Regions from separate parts of the Bartonella occidentalis genome, predicted to be linked through region 1. Evidence: predicted binding sites of a transcription regulator. Region 1 holds the regulator's gene; the other holds the start of a gene.

What was found. Region 1 encodes HrcA, which represses chaperone genes, less so after heat shock. Its sites were predicted from a motif close to GTTAGCACTCNCNNNNNGNGAGTGCTAAC; they were not measured.
Region 2: the regulator HrcA is predicted to act here: its motif matches at 5,331-5,359, upstream of groES (co-chaperone GroES).

Annotation. Positions count from the first base shown of each region.
Region 1 covers NZ_JAYMZJ010000001.1:323,742-332,031, reverse strand. Annotated here, with positions in the region: gene WCP78_RS01435 (response regulator transcription factor) at 1-433, shown strand, start outside; gene WCP78_RS01430 (sensor histidine kinase) at 473-2,263, shown strand; partial or broken gene WCP78_RS01425 (hypothetical protein) at 2,355-2,711, shown strand; partial or broken gene WCP78_RS01420 (PTS sugar transporter subunit IIA) at 2,868-3,216, shown strand; gene WCP78_RS01415 (HPr family phosphocarrier protein) at 3,227-3,508, shown strand; gene thpR (RNA 2',3'-cyclic phosphodiesterase) at 3,933-4,472, shown strand; gene grpE (nucleotide exchange factor GrpE) at 4,585-5,247, opposite strand; gene hrcA (heat-inducible transcriptional repressor HrcA) at 5,374-6,444, opposite strand; gene rdgB (RdgB/HAM1 family non-canonical purine NTP pyrophosphatase) at 6,762-7,406, shown strand; gene hemW (radical SAM family heme chaperone HemW) at 7,406-8,290, shown strand, end outside.
Region 2 covers NZ_JAYMZJ010000004.1:3,342-11,631, reverse strand. Annotated here, with positions in the region: gene trpS (tryptophan--tRNA ligase) at 38-1,108, shown strand; gene WCP78_RS05905 (universal stress protein) at 1,167-1,658, shown strand; gene WCP78_RS05900 (NifU family protein) at 1,723-2,301, shown strand; gene groL (chaperonin GroEL) at 3,283-4,926, opposite strand; gene groES (co-chaperone GroES) at 4,986-5,282, opposite strand; gene fumC (class II fumarate hydratase) at 5,505-6,893, shown strand; gene WCP78_RS05880 (alpha-D-glucose phosphate-specific phosphoglucomutase) at 6,912-8,290, opposite strand, start outside.

The sequences.
Region 1 (8,290 bases):
CCTTAAAATGGGAGCTGACGATTTTATAACAAAACCTTTCTCTCAACGTCTTCTCATTGAAAGAGTGAAAGCTATTTTGCGCCGCTCAAACGCTCGTAATCAACCGCTTGCAACAGGAACCTCACCCGCCTCTTCTCTCAAACGTGGGGATCTTGTGATGGATCAGGAGCGCCACACCTGTACATGGAAAGATAAACCTGTTATTCTGACCGTAACGGAATTTTTGATTCTTCAAACTTTAGCGCAACGGCCAGGAGTTGTGAAAAGTCGTGATGCTTTGATGGATGCTGCTTATAGTGATCAAGTATATGTAGATGATCGCACCATTGATAGTCACATTAAACGTCTGCGTAAAAAGTTTAAACAAGTGGATGATGATTTCGCAATGATTGAAACACTTTACGGTGTAGGTTACCGTTTTCACGAGGTCTGAAACTGTTTTGTCGCAAAAATTTGAACGGCAATCAAATCAATGACAAAAAATACTCTATTGGAAACTCTTTGCTCAAAAGCACAAAACAACATCGTTTCAACAAAATTTTACATGCTTGCGCATTTGTATTTTCAAGCACAACGTCTATTTAGACAATTATTTTTTTCTAGTCTCACACGTCGAATTGTAATTTTAAATCTTGCTGCCCTTGGCATTTTGGTAACAGGCATTTTATATCTTAATCAATTTCGCGCTGGCTTAATTGATGCAAAAATTGAAAGTTTGTGTATCCAAGGAAAAATTATAGCTGGAGCTATTGCTGCCTCTGCAACGATAGATACAAACTCTATTCTTATTGACCCTCAAAAGCTTTTAGAGTTACAAGTTGGAGAAAGTGTCACACCAATACCTCAGTCAACCGATTCTTGGGATTTTCCTATTAACCCTGAACAAGTTGCTCCACTTTTACGGCGTCTTATTACACCCAAAATAACAAGAGCACGAATCTATGACCGTGACGCCACCTTGCTTCTTGATTCACGCGTTCTTTATTCCAGTGGCGAAGTTTTTAGCTATGATTTGCCCTCCATCAAAACTGAAAAAAATCTGTGGAAACGCTTCTATTCATGGCTTTCAAAGATACTCTATAGCAATGGCATTCCTCTTGACAGAAAACAAGTAAAAAGTGGTGATATTGCTTATCCAGAAGTTTATCGAGCACTAAATGGATCTATCTCCACCTCCAAACGACGAAACAGACAAGGTCAATTAATAGTCTCTGTTGCTGTACCTGTCCAACGCTATCGTGCAGTGGTGGGAGCTCTTCTTCTCTCAACCACTGGTTCAGACATTGATAACATTGTAAAGAATGAGAGACTGTCCATTGTTAAAGTCTTTGCAGTTGTCAGTATTGTGCTTTTAGTACTCTCCCTATTTTTAGCTCACACAATTGCTCACCCATTGAGCAAATTGTCTGCAGCCGCTAACCGTGTACGCCATGGAAACAACAAGCGCGTGGAAATCCCTGATTTTTCTGTACGTGAGGATGAAATTGGTCATCTTTCAGCGTCTATTCGTGACATGACAAATGCTCTTTATATGCGCATTGAGGCCATTGAACGCTTTGCTGCTGATGTAAGCCATGAATTAAAAAATCCTCTCACTTCACTTCGCAGTGCTGTTGAAACGCTCCCACTAACTAAAAATGAGAAAGCACAAACACAACTATTTGAAATTATCCAACATGATATACAGCGTCTTAACCGTTTAATTACTGATATTTCTGATGCATCGCGACTAGATGCAGAACTCGCTCGTGAGGCCGCTCAAATTGTGGATATGACACAACTTTTAGAAAATCTTGTCCATGCCATGAATGAAGTATACCGCAGTAAGCAAACCATTGATATTAGCCTTAATATTGTTCCACGTCCTTATGGAAAAGCCTATTTTGTGTTTGGACATGAGCTTCGTTTAGGTCAGGTTATTTCCAATCTTATTGAAAATGCACGTTCTTTTATCCCCAATGATAGTGGTAAAATTTTTATAACTATGCGTAGTGATACTTCAAATCTTATCTTAACTGTTGAAGATAATGGCCCTGGCATTCGTTCAGAAAATATTGAGTGTATTTTTGAACGCTTCTATACCGATCGACCAAAAGAAAATGCATTTGGACAAAATTCAGGGCTTGGCCTTTCTATTAGTCGGCAAATTATCGAAGCTCATAATGGAACAATCAAAGCTGAAAATATTGTTGACCCTGTGATTGAAAATAGCAAAACTGGTGCGCGATTTATTATCATACTTCCTTTAGCAAATAATCATTAATCCAAAGCATAGACATAAAAACCAAAAATGAACGATGATACGCTACTTGCCTCTAAAATGATAAAGATCGTCGGAATCAGAAAAATCAACTCTGACTCTTGCTCTTCTTGACCGTGTTGAATGATAAAAACATGACGCAAAACTCATCAGTGTTGATTATACAATGCTTCGTGTAGAAAACAGAAAACTCTACGAAAATACTCCAGAAGGTTTGCAAAAGGTAGTATTGAGATCTGTGATGCTAACCTCTATATAGCGAAATTCGAAAAACAAACAATTAGAGATTGCGTCTTATAATCTTGATTCTGAATATGAACGACTTTCTAAAAATCAAGCTTTTCAATTTGTAGATCTATGTATTCCTCTTTTAAAACTCTCTAGTCTTCATGAAATAAATTGTATCGCTATCTGTCAAGCTATTGAAGTAATCCTTTTTAATAAAATATGACGTAAATCTGTTTAAAATTTTTTCTTGGCAGCATAGCAAAGCTTTACAGAATAATAACCCTTTCTATATGGTCAGATCTTCGTTAATAGGGTTTTTAAAATGATTGAACTCGTGCTTATAATGCACGGTGGATTGGCTGTCGAACTTTGATATGCTATAGAGCATGTTGTTGGAGTGCAAAAGCAATTTGCAACAATATGCATATATCTCGATGATTACCTAGACTCAAAGTCAAAGTGATATTATAGACGCTGTTTCCTCTACAAATACAAACCATGGTGTGATTATATCAGTCGATGTATTCGGTGGAACCCCATAAAATATGGCTATTTCTGTCATTAAAAAGGGATATATTGAAATGATCACTGATGTTAATCTGCCTATGCTCGTTAAATCAATTTCTATTTGCAGATGCTCCTAATATTTCATTCTCAGAAGCCTATTAAGAATAGCGCAAGAAGCAGGACTTAAATATACTGATATAAAGCCTTATTTTAACGGATAATTAAGCACTAATGTTCCTCTTACTAATCCGTCATCTCATTACTTGTAATCAAAGCAGATTATATGCCCGTTCTTCTACAAAATTTGTACAAATTATTGACAATTTTAATATTATCGTTGAGAATGGAAACGCTATTTTTAGATCATCAATTATGGAACTTATGATGTTAGCATCTCTACCTGTCTGTAGTATCACTATTCGCGTTTCAGAATCAGAAGTAACGGATGCTCTCGACACCTTTGAACAACTCATCAAAATAAATTTGGAGAGGAGAAATAGAACCTACCATTGAAAAAAATATAAAAATTTCACAATTATCTTATTCAGATTCTTTGTCTTTCTCATAATATATAAGCGCTAGTATTCATTACGAATATCACAGGTTTATATCCCTGTGGAGGTAGTTTTGTGCAATGTTGGTATGATTTCATTCTGCCCTAGAAACTTTATTTGTTCATCATTATGTTGCTTCACTTGGCATTCATAAGTAAGCCTTTATCGAAGGAGAATAGATTGCTTTTAATAAATCTAAAATATTTTTTATGCTTTTGGCAAAGAGAATGACCGTATCATAATTGATATCGGGGGGAGTTTCTTTTTTCTTAGATAAATCAATTTTACATTATAATTACAAGAGTCATGAGTATTGCTTCTTTTTCAGCTATACGGTGCAATATTTTCTGCTTACGTTAGATCTTTAATTATAAGGAAACATCATGTTACGTCTATTTAGTGCTCTTCAAATTCCCGAAGAAACAACAAAATCCCTCATATCGTTGCAGAGTGGCTTACTACAAGCCCAGTGGATTAATCCAAAAAACTTTCATATCACTTTATCTTTTTTTGGAGAAGTTGATAGCTCTATAAAAAATGAACTTATCTGTGCTTTTGACACAATAAAGCTTCCTCCTTTTGAGCTACGTACAAACGGTTTTAAAGTGTTTGTTAAAGAAAATATCCCTCATTCGCTTGTTGTTCGTATTAATTCTTGTGAAACTCTCGACCTTTTACACAAACAAATGCAATGCATAAGAGATCGCTTGAAATTACCTCCTGATGAAAGGTTATTTACTCCGCACATCACCATTGCACGGCTGCTTAATGTTAAATCTGAAGATCTTTCTTCTTATCTATCTGCTCGAGGAGATTTCTCTATTTCTCCTTTTGAGGTTGACCATTTTGTTTTATTATTATCTGCATCTCCTATGAGTGACGATCCTTATATTGTACAAGGGTGTTGGAAACTTCAAGCATAAAAGGGTGTTTCAACACCCTTTAAAACTTTCTTTGATGAAATGCTTCAAAAATACGAGATGAGGAATATCATAATTTCACGCTAGGGCAGGAAAGGATTTGTTATTTGTTAATCTATACCGGATCGGATTCGACAGAAGCTTCTTTTGCTCCCCCTTTAGCTACACCAACTATCGCTGGACGTAAGACGCGTTCACCAATGGTATAGCCTGCCTGAACAACTTGCTGAACAGTATTATCCGGAACATCGGCGTTAGGAATTTCAAACATTGCTTGGTGAAAGTGAGGATCAAACTTTTGCCCCTCTGGGTGGATTTTTTTTACCCCATGGCGCTCCAATGCTGATATCATTGCACGCTCAGTCATTTCAACGCCTTCAGCCAATGTTTTCAAACCTGCATCATTCTCTCGCGCTCCTTCTGGAATAGCTTCTAAAGCACGATTAAGATTATCAGAAACAGATAACATATCACGTGCAAAATTAGCAATAGAATAAGCCTTTGCATCAGCTACATCGCGCGCAGTACGCCGCCGAAGGTTCTCCATATCTGCAGCCAAACGCAAAAGCTGATCTTTCAATTCTCTATTTTCATCTTGCAAAGCAACCGAGGGATCGGTAGACTCGCTTTCTCCTTCCTCTGCGCCTGCGCCAGATTCTGCTTCGTGCATTTTTAAAAGTTCATCAGCAGCCTGTTTAAGTGCATCGTGATCAGCTGAATCTTTTAAATCGCTACTTTCAAATGAAGCGTTAGTAAATTTGTTTTTTTCATCAGACATAAAAATTCCATTCCTTCATAAGATTTGTTATTCTCGATATTGAAATTTTATAGACAAAAATCAAGGGATATTTAGGTATCTTAACACAATGAGTATTATAATAAAAATATCTGTCTACTGATTGTGTTAACGCAACAACTGTGACACAAGCTGAGCTGTATAATCAACCATAGGAACGATTCTTGCATAATTAAGCCGTGTTGGTCCAATAACTCCCAAAGCACCAATGACTCTCTGTTGTGAATCACAATAGGGTGCAACAACTAAGGAAGAACCAGAAAGCGAAAACAATTTATTCTCTGACCCAATAAAGATACGAACCCCCGAACCTTCATCTGTTAGATCGAGAAGCTGTGCCATACTCTCACGTGTTTCAAGGTCATCAAATAGATGTCGTAACCGCTCTAAATCTTCTTTTGCTTTTACATCTTCAAGCAAATTACTCCGTCCACGAACAATAAGATGTATTTTATGATCAGCATCTTCTCCTCCCCAGAGAGCTAACCCTGTTTCCACAAGATGATGAGATAAATGATCGAGTGCAGCTCGTGTTTCTGAACATAAACGTGCAATTTCTCCTTTAGCTTCACTCAATGTGCGCCCTTGAATATGCGCATTGAGAAAATTTGTTGCCTCTGTTAATTGTGCATGAGTAACACCTTCAGGTAAATGAACAATACGGTTTTCAACCTCACCTCGTTGAGTTACTAAAACGGCAAGAGCATGCTCCCCATCAAGGCGTACAAATTCAATATGCTTCAATGTTCCTTCATGTTTTGTTGCTAAAACTAGTCCCGCCCCACGTGAAAGATCTGAAAGAACCTGACTGGCTTGGATAAGAAAATGCTCAACTGACTGTGTATGGCCAGCCTCTTTAACTTGAGTTTCAATATTTTCGCGTTCTTCGGTTGGCAAATCACCTGTTTCCATAAATGTATCAACAAAAAATCGTAAACCTGATTGTGTTGGCATTCGTCCTGCAGATACATGAGGTGCATAAATTAAACCAAGATGTTCGAGATCGCTCATCACATTACGAATTGTTTCAGGCGATAATGTCTGCTGCAAAAGTCGCGAAAGATTTCGTGACCCTACTGGTTCTCCATCATTAAGGTAGGCTTCAACAATGTGGCGAAAAATATCACGCGAACGCTTATCAAGATATTTTAGTTCATCATCAACGGGTTTGTGCTTCATCACAATTATTTCACTACTTTAAAAATACTTTTTTCTTATATAAGTTTTGCTAAAGTCTGGTCAAATAGTCTAAAGCTGTACAAAAACATATAGCATATTTATTACAAAAAATGCCACTGTCAAAAAGAAAGGTATTTCATGTGTCTTTCTGCTTATTATTCTCATAAAATGTGAGCAATCTTATTTAAACTTAATATTGGCAAACGCACAGCAAGGTTTTATCTTGTAAAATTTGGAAAGACCCATATCATGAAGACAGTCTAAGCTAGCTTTATTAAAGCAGATAGCTACTTCTTTTTGTTTCCGGAGAAATATATATGAGAAGCATAACAACCAAGAAACTTGTCATTGCCACACATAATGCTGGCAAATTACATGAAATCACTACGTTAATCGCACCCTTTGGTTTAACAACACAATCTGCACAGGAACTCGATTTGCCTGAACCGGAAGAAACGGGAATAACATTTGAAGAAAATGCCTATATAAAAGCCTTTTCAGCTGCAAAAAATACAGGACTTCCTGCCTTATCTGATGATTCTGGAATGGAAGTGGATGCATTAAACGGTGCACCCGGTGTCTATACAGCTGATTGGACTCTTGAACCTAACGGCACACGTAATTTTTTAAAAGCTATGCAGAAGATAGAAGATGAACTCCAAAAAGTTAAAGCTCATTCAAAAAATCAACGGAAATGTCGATTTATATCGGTCATTTGCATTGCATGGCCTGATGGTTATGCAGATTATTTCCGTGGCAGTGTTGATGGTACATTTATTTGGCCTCCACGTGGAGATAAAGGTTTCGGTTTTGATCCTGTTTTTTTACCAGATGGATATGAAAATACCTTTGGAGAAATGTCAACGGAACAAAAACACGGTTGGAAGCTCAATGACAAAACACCACTCTCACATCGTGCACGTGCTTTCAAACTTCTAGCAGAAAATCTTTTAACATTGTAATGAACAAATCTTTTGGCATTTATATTCATTGGCCCTTCTGTACAGCTAAATGTCCTTATTGTGACTTTAATTCACATGTTCGAGTCAATGGAGTTGATCAACCGCGTTTCGTAAAAGCTTTTGAGCGCGAAATAGAAACCCAATACCACAAAATAGGTTCACGTCAGATCACAAGTATTTTTATTGGTGGAGGTACCCCCTCCCTTATGACACCTCAGACTGTTCATGCTCTGTTGCAAGCTATCGTAAAAAAGTGGACAATCTGTGATAAAGCTGAGATCACATTGGAAGCAAACCCATCAAGTGTAGAAGCAGAGCGCTTTCACGGATACCGCACAGCAGGAATTAATCGCTTATCCTTAGGGGTACAAGCACTTAATGACAAAGCACTGCGAAAACTTGGTCGCCTTCACGATGTACAACAAGCTCTTTATGCTATTACTTTAGCACGAAAAATTTTTCCACGTTTATCCTTTGATTTAATTTATGCCCGCCCTGAACAAACACTTGAACAATGGAAATGTGAACTTTTTCAAGCTATTGATTTGGCAGCAGACCATCTTTCTCTTTATCAACTAACGATAGAGGAAGGAACCGCCTTTAAACGACTTCATGCAGCAGGAAGGCTTACCCTTCCCACATCAGATCTCGCAGCAGACTTATATCATCTTACCCAAGAAATAACCACTATGCATGGACTTCCAGCCTATGAAATTTCAAATCATGCAATTCCTGGTGCTGAATCAGCGCACAATCTTCTTTATTGGCGTTATCACGAATATGCAGGTTTTGGCCCAGGAGCACATGGACGCTTTATCAAATGCCCGCCACACAATTCTTATACCTCTTTAAAAACATCTTCATCTAAAATTGAAAACTATGAG
Region 2 (8,290 bases), on a different contig from region 1:
CACACAATGAATAATTTTACAAAGAAAGAATTATCCTATGAATACCTTCACACCCCTTGTCTTTTCCGGCGTACAACCAAGTGGTCATCTTCATCTTGGCAATTACCTTGGAGCTATCAAGCATTGGGTTGAACTGCAAGCATCCTATAACTGCTTATATTGCGTTGTTGATATGCACGCACTGACTGTTAATCCAGACCCACATGCCTTAAATGAATCGATCAGAGCGGTTACAGCGGTCTTTTTAGCGGCTGGAATTGACCCTCAAAAACAAATTATCTTCAATCAATCGCAGGTTTTTCAACACACGGAATTGGCTTGGATTTTTAATTGTATCGCCCGTATTGGTTGGCTTCAACGCATGACACAGTTTAAAGATAAAGCAGGAAAAAACCGCGAACAAGCATCTCTTGGGCTTTTTTCTTACCCAAGCCTGATGGCTGCTGATATTTTAGTCTATCGTGCTACCCATGTTCCAGTAGGAGAAGATCAAAAACAACATGTCGAATTGACACGCGATATTGCACAAAAATTTAACAACGACTATGCTCATCGCATTGCTGATTTAAATTTTGGTGTCTCTATACAAATAGGAGAGGAAAAAAAACAAGCTTTTTTCCCAATACCAGAAGCTCTTATTGGAAAAACAGCCACACGCGTGATGTCCTTGCGTGATGGTACAAAAAAAATGTCAAAGTCAGATCCTTCAGATTTTTCACGCATTAATTTAACAGATGATGCTGACCTTATTACAAAAAAAATACGCAAAGCAAAAACCGATTCCGCCCCTCTACCCGACACACCGGAGGCCTTGGAAAAACGACCAGAAATCGATAATCTGCTTGGTATCTATGCTGCCTTTGCTGAAATAAGTAAAGAAAAGGCTCTTTCAGAGTTTTCTGGACAACAATTTTCACTTTTTAAAACAGCCTTAATCGATCTTATTGTCCATAAGCTTGCTCCCATCACACAAGAATTACGTCGTCTTAACCAAGAAAAAAGTTATATTGATTCTATTTTGTGTAGTGGTGCACAGCGTGCCAGTGCAATAGCAGAAAATAATATGAAAAAAGTTCGTGAAATCGTCGGATTTGTGCATAATACATAACAAAATATATATAGTTAATAATAAATAAAAATACTTCATAAAAAATAGGGGGGAAAGCATGGTTTCTGAGGAAAAAAGCAAAAAAACAGATCACAAACGAAAAATTCTGGTTATTATCGATGGAACATCAGAATGTCGACGTGCCGTTGCTTTTGCTGCACAGCATGCTAAAAATACCAATAGAACATTAGTATTGCTTTCTGTCGTTGATAATTCAGAGTTTCAACATTTTCTGGGTGTTAATAATATCATGCGAACTGAATTAACGCAAAGTGCCTATGAAACATTAAAACAAATCGCGGATGATGTGTACACCGCTCACACCCTTGAAACAGAAATAATTGTGCGTGAAGGCAAAAAAATTGATGAAATTTTTGAACTCATCAATAAAGATAAGAAAATTTCTCTCATTGTTTTAGCTGCAAGTGGACAAGTCGAAGGACCAGGACCACTTGTGCAATTAATTAGCTCTCGGGAACCTGCTTTTTCTATCCCCGTTACTGTTATCCCAAGCAACCTTGCAGATGAGGATATTGAAATTCTCGCCTAAAATACAATAATATTTTATATGCTCAAGCCTCTTTCCAAATCTTAAAGCAATAAAAGGAGAATCTATGTTTATTCAAACTGAAACGACTCCAAATCCTGCAACACTAAAATTTTTGCCAGGTCGTGTGGTTCTTCCCCAAGGAGTATTAGAATTCTATTCACAAGAAGAAACCGCTAACACATCTCCTTTAGCTGCTAAACTCTTTAATATTCCCAATGTCAAAGGTGTTTTTTTAGGTTATGACTTTATTACCATAACCAAAAAAGATGGTGAATGGCAGCATCTCAAACCAGCAATTTTAGGCACCATCATGGAGCATTTTCTGTCTGGTGCACCAGTCATTACAACTGATGCTGCAACAAAAGCACAAACAAATGCGCTTAATGAAGAGTTCTATGATGAGAAAGATGCAGAGACTGTTTTAATCATTAAAGAGCTACTTGAAACGCGTGTTCGCCCAGCAGTTGCAAATGATGGAGGAGATATTACTTTCCGCGGATTTGAAAATGGTATTGTCTACCTCAATATGCGAGGAGCTTGCGCTGGATGCCCCTCTTCAACTGCAACACTTAAATATGGCATTGAAAATCTTTTACGACATTTTATCCCAGAAGTTCTTGGTGTTGAAGCCATGCCACAATAAACCAAAAGGTAAAACTTAAAAATATCCAACCAATAAAAATCAACTCTCTAAGAAAGCATGATGTGGTAGGGTATCATTACCTATTCAACTAACTGGAGTATACCACAGCCAACCTTTTGGATGGTACGACATTCTCATGTAAAACAAACCTATTAACATATCAGTCCAAAGTACGATTTGAACAGGCAATTTCTGAGGAATAAGCAAGGTTTCTAAAGAAAGCAGAAGAGTTTTTAACTAAAATAAGTTCCCGCTATACAAATTCGCTCGGACAACAGAAAAGATTTTCAACTTATAATAATATATATAGACTAAAACTTTTTAATGGCTTCCAACTTTATTCAGTTAACCTAATCAATTCTGATGGTTTTATGGTTCATATTTATTATTACCCTCCACAATACAAATACTTTATACCATCATCATTATTCTTAAGAAGAAATATATATTTCACTTGAAGTTTTTTAGCACCCTAACATCACTTCCATGAGTTACAGCATAATCATCTACATCTCATTGTTCACATTATAAAAAATATTAAAGTGAGAAAAATTTTTTTCGAAATCATTCATAAATGCACTCAAGATACCAAAATCATCTGCAATCTTCGTAAATATTCTGCAGTCTTCGTAAATATAAAGATCACTCCAGTGAAAATCTTTCATAAGATATCAGTTTGTGTAGCTGCCTCTTTGTTCAAAAAACACCCCTTTAAGCAGCCATAGAGCAAGAAATTTTTATTTTTTATTTCTCATGTAAGAGATTTCCAAAATACGACAAACTTTGAAAAAATCTCTCTACAAAAATACTTACTTAAAGCAAGCGAAAAAAACATTTAGGATAGTTAAGAAATAAGTCGGTTGATTGATGAGAGAATATATCAACACCATACGGGACAGCAATTATTAAAAGAAAGGCAAAACTCATACAAAAAACGGGTCGATCTCGACCCGTTTCTTTTACTACTATTTTTTAAAAGGCTTAGAAATCCATTCCGCCCATTCCGCCCATTCCACCGCCAGGCATTGGAGGCATTGGAGCATCTTTCTTTGGAACTTCAGCAACCATAGCTTCTGTTGTGATAAGAAGGCTTGCAATTGAAGCAGCATTCTGGAGAGCAGAACGTACAACCTTCACTGGATCAACAATTCCAAAAGAAATCAAATCACCAAATTGACCTGTTGCAGTATTGTAACCAAACGTGTCTGAATTATTTTCAAGCACTTTTCCAACAATAATTGCAGCTTCTTCACCTGCATTGGTAGCAATTTGACGAGCTGGAGCCTGTAGCGCACGGCGAACAATGCTGATACCAGCTTCTTGATCAGAATTTTTTCCTTTCACAGTCAACGCATTTGCAGCACGCAGTAATGCTGTACCACCACCGGCAACAATACCTTCTTCTACAGCTGCACGTGTTGCGTTCAAGGCATCATCAACACGATCTTTCTTTTCTTTCACTTCAACTTCTGTTGCACCGCCCACACGGATGACTGCAACACCACCAGCAAGTTTAGCGAGTCTTTCTTGCAATTTTTCACGGTCATAATCAGAAGTTGTTTCTTCGATCTGCATTTTGATCTGGCTTACACGTGCATCAATTTCAGATTTCCGTCCAGCACCATCAATAATTGTCGTATTTTCTTTAGAGATATTTACTTTCTTTGCACGACCAAGCATATCTAAAGTGACATTTTCCAATTTAATGCCAACATCTTCAGAGATAACCTGACCTGATGTCAAGATAGCAATATCTTCAAGCATTGCTTTACGACGATCACCAAATCCTGGAGCCTTTACAGCAGCAATTTTCAAGCCACCGCGCAATTTGTTGACAACGAGTGTTGCTAAAGCTTCACCTTCTACATCTTCAGCAATAATGAGAAGTGGCTTTCCAGACTGAACAACAGCTTCAAGTACTGGAAGCAGTGATTGCAGATTAGATAATTTCTTTTCGTGAATGAGAATGTAAGGATCATCGAGATCAGCAACCATTTTGTCAGCATTTGTGACGAAATAAGGGGAAAGATATCCACGATCAAACTGCATTCCTTCAACGACTTCCAATTCCGTTTCGGCAGTTTTTGCTTCTTCCACGGTAATGACACCTTCGTTGCCAACTTTTTCCATGGCATTAGCAATCATTTTACCGATTTCTTCAGCACCATTAGCAGAAATCGTTCCAACTTGTGCAATTTCTTCTGAAGTTTTGATTTTTTTAGCTTTTTTAAAAAGATTTGCTACAACTTCATCAACAGCAGCATCAATCCCACGTTTAAGATCCATTGGGTTCATGCCAGCTGCAACAGCTTTTACACCTTCTTGTACAATAGCTTGTCCTAAAACAGTTGCAGTTGTTGTACCATCACCCGCAATGTCATTGGTTTTGGAAGCAACTTCGCGCAACATTTGCGCACCCATATTTTCAAACTTATCTTCTAGTTCGATTTCCTTAGCAACGGACACACCATCTTTTGTAATGCGAGGCGCACCAAATGATTTATCGATCACCACATTGCGACCTTTAGGGCCGAGTGTTACCTTAACAGCGTTAGCAAGGATATCAACACCGCGCAACAAACGCTCACGCGCATCACGGCCAAACTTGACTTCTTTAGCAGCCATCTAACTTCTCCTTGGAGTTCTATCAAAATAGTACAAAATGAAAAAACTGAAAGGCCGAATTAGCCTAAAATTCCCATAATGTCAGATTCTTTCATGATTAAGAGGTCTTCCCCGTTAATCTTCACTTCGGTTCCAGACCATTTTCCAAACAAGATACGATCCCCTGTTTTAACTTCCAAAGGCACACGCTTTCCGTTATCATCGAGAGCACCATTACCAACAGCAATAACTTCACCTTCTTGCGGTTTTTCCTTCGCTGTGTCTGGGATTATAATCCCACCAGCGGTTTTATTTTCAGATTCAACCCTGCGGACAACGACACGATCCTGAAGTGGGCGGAATTGTATGTTAGCCATTTTAAAAATCCTTAAAACTTAATATAATGGAATTAATCTTAAGTCCTTGTTAGCACCCTTCATATGTGAGTGCTAACACTACTGGAGAATATAAAATCGCGACTTTATGATGTCAAGGATTACCCACAAAAATTTATCTTAAGACGCTTCGAAGTCTTGCCTCTCTTTTCTATTTTGCGTTATTTACTGCTTTATAACCGATGAACATAAAAGGATTTTATCATGGTTGAAACACGTCAGGAAACTGATAGCTTTGGAACAATTTCAGTACGTCAAGACCGTTATTGGGGTGCACAAACTGAACGTTCCCTGCATAATTTTAATATCGGCACAGAAAAACAACCTCTCACCATAATTTATGCCTTAAGCCTTATAAAAAAAGCCGCAGCTCTCGTAAATATGGAAAAAGGTAAACTTCCACAAAACATAGGGAAAGCAATTATTGCTGCAGCAGATGACGTGCTTTCAGGTGCCTTCGATAAGCATTTTCCACTTTCTGTCTGGCAAACAGGCTCGGGAACCCAAAGCAATATGAATGTCAATGAAGTCATTGCAAACCAGGCCAGCATGCTTTTAGGAGGAAAGCTTGGAAGTAAATCACCTGTACACCCCAATGATCATGTCAATATGAGTCAATCATCGAACGATTCTTTTCCAACAGCACTGCACATTGCAACCACACTCCAAACACGTCAACACTTATTACCTATTCTTGAAGCTCTTATTACGACTTTAGAAAAAAAAGAAGAAGAATTTGCAGACATCATCAAAATCGGGCGTACTCACACTCAAGATGCAACACCTCTGACTTTGGGACAAGAATTTTCAGGCTATAGAACCGCACTCCAAGCTGACCGCCAGCGCATTGAAGCGGCTCTTACTGATGTTCAGATGCTTGCCCAAGGAGGAACCGCTGTCGGAACAGGACTTAATGCACCTCAAGGTTTTGACGTTGCATTTGCAGAAACAATCAGTTCCCTCACAGAGATCCCCTTTAAAACTGCTGACAATAAATTTGAAGCACTTGCGCATCATGGAGCTCTGGCATATTTTCATGGATGCCTGAATGCACTAGCGGCGGATCTCTTCAAAATTGCTAATGATATTCGGTTTTTGGGATCAGGTCCGCGCTCAGGCTTAGGCGAATTAAGCCTCCCAGAAAATGAGCCAGGATCTTCTATCATGCCGGGCAAAGTCAATCCTACCCAATGTGAAGCCATGACGATGGTAGCATGCCAAGTCTTCGGCAATCATACCAGTGTAACATTTGCTGCAAGCCAAGGACATTTCGAACTAAACGTTTACAAGCCTGTCATTGGCTATAATGTTTTGCAATCAATTAATCTTCTTGGTGATTGCATGCGTTCTTTTGATATGCACTGTATCCAAGGATTACGCGCCAATCGCGTTCATATTCACTCTCTTATGGAACGCTCTCTCATGTTGGTCACAGCTCTTGCACCAGAAATTGGCTACGAAAAAGCTGCTGAAATTGCTAAAGCGGCACATAAAAATGATACAACTTTGCGTACTGAAGCTATCAAAGCTGGTGTTTCTGGAGAAGATTATGATCGACTCGTTGACCCAAAAAAGATGATCCACCCACAATAAACGGCTTGATGCAAACCTTTATGTGATAACGTCGGGTCGCTCGCGACCCAACCGTTGTGGTATATTTAAGAGTTTAAGTGCTGCTCGTTGCAAGGGTTGGAGAACTTGTTGTGGATCTTGAGCGTGTTTACACCAATCACCTTCATACTGCTCAAAATAAAGCCGTAAGGTTGCTCCAACCGTCCCTGTCCCAGATAAACGCACCACTAACCGTGCTTCATTTTCAAAAAAAACGCGTATTCCTTGCCGTGTAGTGATACTCTGATCAACTGGATCACAATAAATAAAATCGTCCGCTTTTTCGACCGTTAATCCAGCAATTTTCATTCCTGCCTGTGGTAAATGCGCGCGCAACTGCTCTAAAAGGGCATATGCTTTATCTTCTTCCACATTTTCATAATCATGACGTGAATAGTAAAAACGCCCATAAGTACGCCAGTGCTGTTGAACAATTTGCGCTACTGTTTTTCCTGTCACAGCTAAAAGATTTAACCAAAATAATACAGCCCATAAACCATCCTTTTCGCGGATATGGTTAGATCCCGTTCCAAAACTTTCTTCACCACAAAAGGTTACTTTTTCAGCATCTAAAAGTGACCCAAAAAATTTCCACCCTGTTGGCGTTTCAAAACAATCAAGTCCTTTTCTTTCAGCAACAAGATCCACTGCGCGTCCTGTTGGCATAGAGCGGGCAATCCCTGCAATACCAAACCTATACCCTTTAATCAAATGCGCATGTGCAGCCATAATAGCCAGAGAATCTGAAGGTGTGATAAATTGTTTACGACCGATAATGAGATTACGATCCCCATCACCATCAGATGCAGCACCCAAATCAGGCGCTTGATCAGACATCAATAAATCGTAAAGACCCTTGGCATGAACCAAATTTGGATCTGGATGTCTCCCTCCAAAATCCAATAAAGGGACGCCATTCATAACTGTCCCTTGAGAAAACTGCAAACATTTTTCAAAAATTTCATGCGCATAAGGCCCTGTTACGGCATGCATTGCATCAAACTTCAAAGTTAATCCTTCTGCAACCGCCTTGGCAATGCGATCAAAATCAAAAATTTCCTGCATCAAAGCAACATAATCGGTGACAGGATCAATAATATCAACCCGCATAGATCCTATAAAACTTGTACCTTCCATCTTTAAATCGATATCTGGAGCCTCGATAATTTTATAGGAAAAAAGACAACGTGACGTTGCAAAAATAGCTTCACACAAAGAATTGGGAGCAGGTCCACCATTGGAGATATTATACTTTATACCACAATCTCCATCTAAACCACCAGGATTGTGACTTGCTGAAAGAATAATCCCACCATGTGCATGATATTTGCGAATAAGATGGGAAACAGCAGGTGTCGATAAAATGCCCCCTCTTCCAA